Regions from separate parts of the Xanthobacter sp. AM11 genome, predicted to be linked through region 2. Evidence: predicted binding sites of a transcription regulator. Region 2 holds the regulator's gene; the other holds the start of a gene.

Region 1 (4,208 bases), 510 kb from region 2:
CCGAGGAAGACTTCGAACCAGGCGCTGAAGTCCATCGGGTTGACGTCCACCGGCACGCCGAAATCCCCGAGATAGCCGGTGCAGTAGCGCGCCGGAATATTCATGCAGCGACACAGGGTGACAGCAAGGTGGGCGAAGTCCCGGCACACGCCGCGCTTCTGGGTGTAGCCGTCGAATGCGGTGCGCAGCGGGCTCGCATCGGCATAGTTGAAGGTGATGTGGCCGTGGACATAATCGCAGATCGCCTGCACCAGCGGCCAGCCCTTGGGCACATGGCCGAACAGCGACCAGGCGATGTTGCTCAGCCGGTCGGTCTCGCAATAGCGGCTGCCCAGCAGGAAGAGCAGCACGTCCACCGGCAGTTCGTCCAGCGGATGCTGCACGGCGCCGGGCGCCACCTCGTCGGGCTTGCCGCTGTCGCGGATCACGAAATCCGTATGCATGGTGAGCCGGCCGGCCGGCGCCTGGATGACGTGGCAGAAATTGCCGAAGCTGTCGTGATAGGTATTGGCCACAAGGTCGGGACTGAACAGCACGCGGTCCACGCTCTCCAGGTCGGCGACCCGCGAGGGGTGGACGCTGAGCGTGAGAATCATCGGCGTCGGGTGGGGGCAGTCGTAGGAAATCTCATAGCCCGCGCGTATCTTCATCTGTAGACCTCATGGTGTGCGCGCGAGCCGAACGCGCGGAAGTCTGCTATGGCTCGCACAAAATCGAACATGGCACGCCTCTGCGGCGCCGCATGCAGCGAGAAAACCTGACGTGAAGCCGATCTCCCCCGTGTTGTCCGCCGACGAGATGCCGCCGGTCACCGTACTCAATGCGGAAGGGGCCTCTGCGTTCCTAATTGTTGCAGACCACGCGGGCAACGCCTTTCCCCGGTCGGCGGGCCAGCTCGGCCTCGCGCCGGCGGAGCAGGTGCGCCACATCGCCTGGGACATCGGCATCGCGCCGGTGTGCCGCGCGCTGGCGCAGCGGCTGGACGCCACCTTGATCCAGCAGACCTATTCGCGGCTCATCATCGACTGCAACCGGCCGCCGCGCAGCCCCGCCTCCATTCCCGAGGCGAGCGAGCGCACGCCGGTGCCCGGCAATCGCGGGCTCGGCGAAGCGGAGATTTCCGCGCGCGAACGCGAGATCTTCCATCCCTATCATGACCGCATCGCCGCCGAGATCGAGCGGCGGGCGCAGGCGGGACGGCCGGCGGTGCTGGTGGCCATGCACAGCTTCACGCCGGTCTATCTCGGCGTGGCGCGCCCCTGGCATGCGGGGGTGCTCTACCATCGCGACGCCCGGCTGGCCGGCGCGGTGCTGGCGGCGCTGCGGCAGGAACCGGGCCTGTGCGTGGGCGACAACGAGCCCTACAGCGTGGATGATTCCACCGACTACACCATTCCCGTCCATGGCGAGCGGCGCGGCCTGCTGCATGTGGGCATCGAGATCCGCCAGGACCTCATCGCCGATGCCGCAGGACAGGCGCAATGGGGCGAGCGCATCGCCCGCACCCTCACCGCTGCTCTTGCCGCTACCCCTGGCGCCTGCCCGGCTTAGGGAAATCGGAAAAAAGCCGCCGACGCAGGGTGCCGGCGGTCGCACCGCCACCATCACGGCCGTCACCGTGGCCGGCATCGTGTCGTCGCCCTGTCATGAAACTTGCCGACACCCTCGCGTCGGATCAGCGCGGGTGCCCCCATGGATTATTTCAGACGCTTCACCTTCCTGTTCGCGACCCCGGTCTTCGATGCCGAGGATCTGGAGGGCGCCCGCTACAACCAGATCGTCGCGGAAATCGAACGCTCCGGCTTCGAGGTGGTGAAGGCCCGCAACCTGGAAGACGCTGAAATCGCCGTGCAGACCGACGCCGCCATCGGCTGCATGCTGGTGGACTGGGGCAAGAAGGGGCTTGAGGGCAAGACCGCGTCCCTCATCAACCTCATGCGCCGGCGCGGGCTCGACTTTCCCATCCTCCTCTTGATCCGCCGCAAGCGCTTCGAGGACGTGCCGGTGGAGGTGCTCGACTTCATCGACGGCTACGTCTTCCTCTCGGAAGAAACGCCGGCCTTCATCGCCAAGAACCTCATCAGCCGGCTGAAGCAATATGCCGAGACGCTGAAGACCCCCTTCTTCGGCGCGCTGGTGGACTATGCCGAGGAAGGCAACCAGCTGTGGACCTGCCCCGGGCACAATGGCGGCGTGTTCTATTCCCGCAGCCCCATCGGCCGGGTGTTCATGGAGCATCTGGGCGAGGCGGTGTTCCGCGACGATCTCGACAATTCGGTGCTCGACCTCGGCGACCTGCTCACCCATGAGGGGCCGGCGCTGGCGGCGCAGAAGGAGGCGGCGAAGATCTTCGGCGCCGAGAAGACCTATTTCGTGCTCAACGGCACCTCCACATCCAACAAGGTGGCGCTTTCCGCCCTCGTCACCGACGGCGACCTGGTGCTGTTCGACCGCAACAACCACAAGGCCGCCCACCACGGCGCGCTGATGATCTCCGGCGGCATCCCGGTCTATGTGCCCACCGCGCGCAACGCCTACGGCCTCATCGGCCCCATGGATTTTGCCGCGCTGGACGAGGCGGCGCTGCGCGAGCGCATCCGCACCCATCCGCTGGTGAAGGACCCCGAGGTGTGGAAGAAGCCGCGTCCGTTCCGCGTCGCCGTGGTGGAGCAGTGCACCTATGACGGCACCATCCACAATGCGCAGATGATCCTGCAGAAGATCGGCCACCTCGCCGACTACATCCTGTTCGACGAGGCATGGGCGGGCTTCATGAAGTTCCATCCGCTCTATGCCGGGCGCTTCGCCATGGGGCTGAAGGACCTCGGCCCGGAGGCCCCCGGCATCATCGCCACCCAGTCCACCCACAAGCAGCTGGCGAGCTTCTCCCAGGCCTCGCAGATCCACATGAAGGACCGGCACATCACCGGCCAGAAGCGGCGGGTGGAGCACCGGCGCTTCAACGAGAGCTTCATGCAGCACGCCTCCACCTCGCCCTTCTACCCGCTGTTCGCCTCCCTCGACGTGGGCGCGCAGATGATGAAGGGCCGCTCGGGCGAAGTGCTGTGGGACGACACGATCCGCCTCGGCATCGAGCTGCGCAAGAAGATCCGCGCCGTGCGCCGCGAGTTCGAGGAGAAGGAGCTGCGGCCCGAACGGCGCTGGTTCTTCGAACCGTTCGTGCCCGACCGGGTGGCCATTCCCGATGCCGCCCGCCCCGGCGCGGTGCACGACGTGCCGTGGGAGAGCGTCGCCACCGACCTGCTCGCCACCGACCCGGCCTTCTGGCACCTCGCGCCGGGCGCTGCCTGGCACGGCTTTGCCGGCATGGAGCCGGGCTTCGCCATGACCGACCCCAACAAGCTCACGCTGCTGACCCCCGGCTTCGACCGGGCCGGCGGCGGCTATGGGGAACACGGCATTCCCGCCCCGGTGGTGGCGCAATATCTGCGCGAAAACCGCATCGTGGCGGAGAAGAACGACCTCAATTCCCTGCTGTTCCTGCTCACCCCGGGGGTGGAGGCCTCCAAGGCGGGAACCCTCATCTCCGGCCTCGTCGCCTTCAAGCGGCTGCACGACGACAATGCGCTGCTGGAGGAGGCCATCCCGGAATTCTATCGCCGCCGGGCGGGGCGCTATGGCGGGGTGCGGCTGCGCGACCTGTGCGGGCAGATGCACCGTTTCTTCCGCGACGCCAATGTGAGCGCCCTGCAGGCCATGCAGTTTTCCGCCGCGCATCTGCCCGAGATCGCCCTTTCCCCCCACGATGCGGCGCGCTGCCTGGTGCGCAACGATGTGGACTACCTGCCCATCGACGCCATTTCCGGCCGCATCGCCACCACGCCGTTCGTAGTCTATCCCCCCGGCATCGCCACCATCGTGCCCGGGGAGCGCCTGACCGAACGGGCCAAGCCCATGATCGACTACCTGAAGATGTTCGAATCCTGCTTCAATGCCTTCCCCGGCTTTGACGTGGAGATCCAGGGCGTCTATCGCGAGACCGACGCGTCGGGGCGGGTGCGGCTCCACACCTATGTGGTGGCGGAATAGGCGGGAAGCTCAGGGTTCGGTCATGGAGCTGGAGAAGGCCCGCACCGGCGGGCAGGACAGCGCGATCCTCATTCGTCCGTCGCGGGATGGCGACGTGGACGCCATGCTGGCGATCTACCGCCGGCACATCCGCCGCGGCGTCGAGGAGGGGGTGGACG
Region 2 (4,208 bases):
GCGCGGCCCTCGCCACCCTGCCCTTCGGCGCCGCCGCTGCGCTGGGGCAGCAGAGCGAGGCCGACGTCATCATCATCGGCGCCGGAACGGCGGGCATCTCCGCGGCGCGGCGGGTGGCGGAGGCCGGGCGCAGCTATGCCCTGCTTGAAGCCTCCGCCCATGTGGGCGGGCGCACGGTCACCGACACCGCGGTGTTTGGCGTTCCATTCGACATGGGCGCCACGCGCCTTTACCTGCCGGCGGCGCGGCCCATGGCGGCGTTCGGGCGGGCCGATGGGCTCGACATTCATCGGGCGCCCCAGGGCGGCAGGCTCTATCAAAGCGGGCGAGAGGCCAGCGACAGCGACTATGAGGACTTCATCGCCACCGTCCGCCGGGCGGAGCGGGCCATCGGCGCCGCCGGGGATGCGGGACGGGACCTGCCCGCCTCCCGGGTGCTGCCGGATCTTGGACCATGGTCGGCGAGCGCGCGCTTCGTGGTGGGTCCGCTCGCCTGCGCCAAGGGGCTCGGCCAGGTGTCCACTGTGGATGCCTCCCGGGCGGAGGAGCGCGACGGCGAGGAGGTGTGCCGGCAGGGCGTGGGAACGCTGGTGACCCGGCTGGCCCGGCCCCTCACCGTCCGGCTGGAGACGGTGGCCCGCTCGGTGGATCTGGGCGGACGGCTGGTGGCGGTGCAGACCAACCGGGGCACCGTGCTGGGCCGGGTGGTCATCCTCGCCGTGCCGCCGAGCCTGCTGGCGGCCGGCAAGCTGCGCGTGCTCCCCGGCCTGCCCCAGCGCTACCGCACGGCCATCGAGAAGATCACCCTCGGCGCCTATGATCACATCGCCTTCCAGCTGCCGCGCAACCCGCTCGGGCTTTCGCCGGACGAAATGATCTATTTCAAGCTGGAGGGAACCAACGCCTATGCCCTGCGGGCGCGCATCGGCGGCGGCGACCTGCATATGCTCGAAGTGGCAGGCGACACGGCGGCAGGCCTTGCCGAAGCGCCGGCCGAGGCGGCAACCGCCTTCCTCAAGGAAGCGCTGACCCGCGAGTTCGGGGCGGACATGGCGGCCCGGATCGGCCGGGTGCACGCCACTCGCTGGACCCGGGAGCCGTTCGCGCTGGGCGCCTTCTCCTGCGCTTTGCCGGGGTTCGGCAACATGCGCCGGGCGTTCACGGAGGTGGTGAGTGGCCGGCTTCTGTTCGCCGGCGAACATGCCCACGAAACCCTCTGGGGAACAGTGGGCGGCGCCTGGGTGGCCGGAGAGCGGGCGGCGCGGCAGGCGCTGGGCATCCTCGCCGGCCGCTCGGGCTGATCGGCCGCGCCGGAGCCCGCCACCGGGCGACGCCGCCCGGGCGCGCCCGCTCAATGGGCGCGGGCGAACATCTCGTTGAAGGAATAGCCGGCACCGCGCACGGTGCGGATGGGATCGGACTGGCGGCCGCGATTGATGGCCTTGCGCAGGCGGCCCACATGCACATCCACGGTGCGCTCGTCGATATAGACGTCCTGGCCCCACACGCCGTCCAGCAGCTGTTCCCGGGAGAAGACGCGGCCAGGGCTCTGCATGAGGAATTCCAGGAGGCGGAATTCGGTGGGACCCAGATGCACCTCGCGGCCGGCGCGGTGCACGCGGTGGGTCTCGCGGTCCAGCTCGATGTCGCCGGCCCGCAGCAGGGTGGCCACATGCTCCGGCTTGGCCCGACGCAGCAGGGCCCGCACCCGGGCGAGCAGCTCGGGCACGGAGAAGGGCTTCACCACATAATCGTCCGCGCCGGTGGCGAGACCGCGCACCCGCTCCGTCTCCTCGCCACGGGCGGTGAGCATGATGACCGGCAGGCGCTCGGTCTCCGGGCGTGTGCGCAGGCGCCGGCACAGCTCGATGCCTGAAAGGCCCGGCAGCATCCAGTCGAGGATCACGAGATCCGGCACGCTTTCGCGCAACCGGGTCTCGGCCTCGTCCCCGCGGCCGACGCTTTCGACGCCGTAGCCTTCCGACTCCAGATTGTAACGGAGCAGAAGGGTGAGCGGCTCCTCATCCTCGACGATCAGAATACGCGCCGGCACAGTCCCTCACCCGCTTTCGCCTGCTGTCCGCCAGGGCCTCAGCCCTGAACGGTACGCCCAGGAAATGCCAGGGTGGTCTCGCTGGAGGCATCCGCCTTGGGGCGGCTCTCCGGCAACACCTGACCCGTGACCATGTAATAGACGATCTCCGCAATGTTGGTCGCGTGGTCGCCGATGCGTTCGATGTTCTTGGCACAGAACAGCAGGTGCGTGCACACGGAGATGTTGCGCGGGTCCTCCATCATGTAGGTGAGGAGCTCGCGGAACAGGGACGTGTACATGGTGTCGATGGCGCCGTCGCGCCCCCACACTTCCAGCGCCTTCGCCTCGTTGCGGGCGGCATAGGCGTCCAGCACTTCCTTCATCTGCTCGAGCACCAGCTCGGCGATATGCTCCACGCCGCGCACCAGCTTGTGGGGGTGGTATTCGCCCTCGATGGCGATGACCCGCTTGCCGACATTCTTGGCGAGGTCGCCGATGCGCTCCAAATCGTTGGCCACGCGGATGGCGGCCACGATCTCGCGCAGGTCGTTGGCCACCGGCTGGCGCTTGGCGATGACGAGGATGGCGCGCTCCTCGATGTCGCGCTGCGCCTGGTCCACGGTGGCGTCCAGAAGGACCACCTTCTGGGCAAGGGCGCCGTCGCGGCGGATGAGGGCGGTCACCGAGTCGCTGACCAGGCGCTCGGCCTGGCCGCCCATTTCGACCACCTTGCGGCCGATTTCCTTCAGCTCCACATCGAAGGACGATACGGTATGCTCCGGCATCTCAGGATCCTTCCAGGGCTCAGCCGAAGCGGCCGGTGATGTAATCGCGGGTCTTGATCTCCTTCGGATTGGTGAAGATCACGTCCGAGGGGGCCACTTCGATCAGCTCGCCCAGATAGAAGAAGGCGGTGATGTCGGCGCAGCGTGCTGCCTGCTGCATGTTGTGGGTCACGATGACGATGGTGAATTCCTGCTTCAGCTCGTCGATCAGGTCTTCGATCTTCGAGGTGGAGATGGGATCGAGGGCCGAGGTGGGCTCGTCCAGCAGGATCACTTCCGGCTTCACCGCGATGGTGCGGGCGATGCACAGGCGCTGCTGCTGGCCGCCGGACATGCCGAGGGCGGAGGTGTGCAGGCGGTCCTTGGTCTCGTCCCAGATGGCGGCCTTGCGCAGGCACCATTCCACCCGCTCGTCCATCTGCGCCTTGGAAAGCCGCTCGTGCAGCTTCACGCCGAAGGCGATGTTGTCATAGATGGTCATGGGGAAGGGGGTGGGCTTCTGAAACACCATGCCGATGCGCGTGCGCACGATGGTGGGGTCCAGCTCCTTGCCGACGATGTTCACGCCGTCGAACAGCACCGCGCCTTCCGCGCGCTGGCCCGGGTAGAGGTCGTACATGCGGTTGAACACGCGCAGCAGCGTGGACTTGCCGCAGCCCGACGGGCCGATCATGGCGGTGACCCGCTTCTCCGGAATATCGAAATTGATGTTCCGGAGCGCGTGGTTGGTGCCGTAATAGAACTGGAGGTTGTCCACCTTGATCTTGGACGGAGCCTGCACCGCATCCGGCTTCGCGGCCACGGACGAGGCGATGTTGAAGGTGGGATCGACGGCTGAAGTCATCTGAGCCTCACTTGGGAGGTTGAGTTCCGGGGCGTTGGCCGCCGGGCGCGCCGGCGGCGGTTTATTCAGTCGGAACGCCTAGTTGCTACGCGCCAGGAAGAGGCGGGAGGCGACGTTGAGCACAAGCACGCCCACGGTGATGAGCAGCGCGCCGGCCCAGGCAAGGGAAACCCAGTCGTCGAACGGGCTTCCGGCGAACTGGTAGATGGCGATGGGCAGGCTCGCCATCGGCTTCGACAGGTCAACCGAGAAGGCGTTGTTGCCGAGCGAGGTGAACAGCAGGGGCGCCGTCTCGCCGGCCGCGCGGGCGATGGCCAAGAGGATGCCGGTGACGATGCCGGCCCGGGCGGCGCGCCAGGTGATGAACATCACCACCTTCCACTGGGGGGCGCCGAGGGCGAAAGCCGCCTCGCGCAGGCCCACCGGCACCAGGTTCAGCATGTCCTCGGTGGTGCGCACCACCACCGGGATCACCAGGATCGCCAGCGCCAGGGAGCCCGCCCAGCCGGAGAAGCCGCCCAGCGGCACCACCAGCAGGGTGTAG

Evidence for each region. Region 2 encodes PhoB, which activates phosphate uptake and scavenging genes when phosphate is short. Its sites were predicted from a motif close to TGTCATNNANCTGTCAT; they were not measured.
Region 1: ACI7BZ_RS08605 (Orn/Lys/Arg family decarboxylase) is a predicted target of PhoB. The motif match lies at 1,632-1,648, and genes of this name have one in related genera.

What each region holds. Positions count from the first base shown of each region.
Region 1 covers NZ_JBLAOA010000001.1:1,853,029-1,857,236, reverse strand. Annotated here, with positions in the region: gene ACI7BZ_RS08615 (transglutaminase-like domain-containing protein) at 1-650, opposite strand, end outside; gene ACI7BZ_RS08610 (N-formylglutamate amidohydrolase) at 799-1,551, shown strand; gene ACI7BZ_RS08605 (Orn/Lys/Arg family decarboxylase) at 1,693-4,050, shown strand; gene ACI7BZ_RS08600 (GNAT family N-acetyltransferase) at 4,073-4,208, shown strand, end outside.
Region 2 covers NZ_JBLAOA010000001.1:1,343,304-1,347,511, reverse strand. Annotated here, with positions in the region: gene ACI7BZ_RS06325 (flavin monoamine oxidase family protein) at 1-1,301, shown strand, start outside; gene phoB (phosphate regulon transcriptional regulator PhoB) at 1,352-2,053, opposite strand; gene phoU (phosphate signaling complex protein PhoU) at 2,092-2,820, opposite strand; gene pstB (phosphate ABC transporter ATP-binding protein PstB) at 2,840-3,664, opposite strand; gene pstA (phosphate ABC transporter permease PstA) at 3,743-4,208, opposite strand, start outside.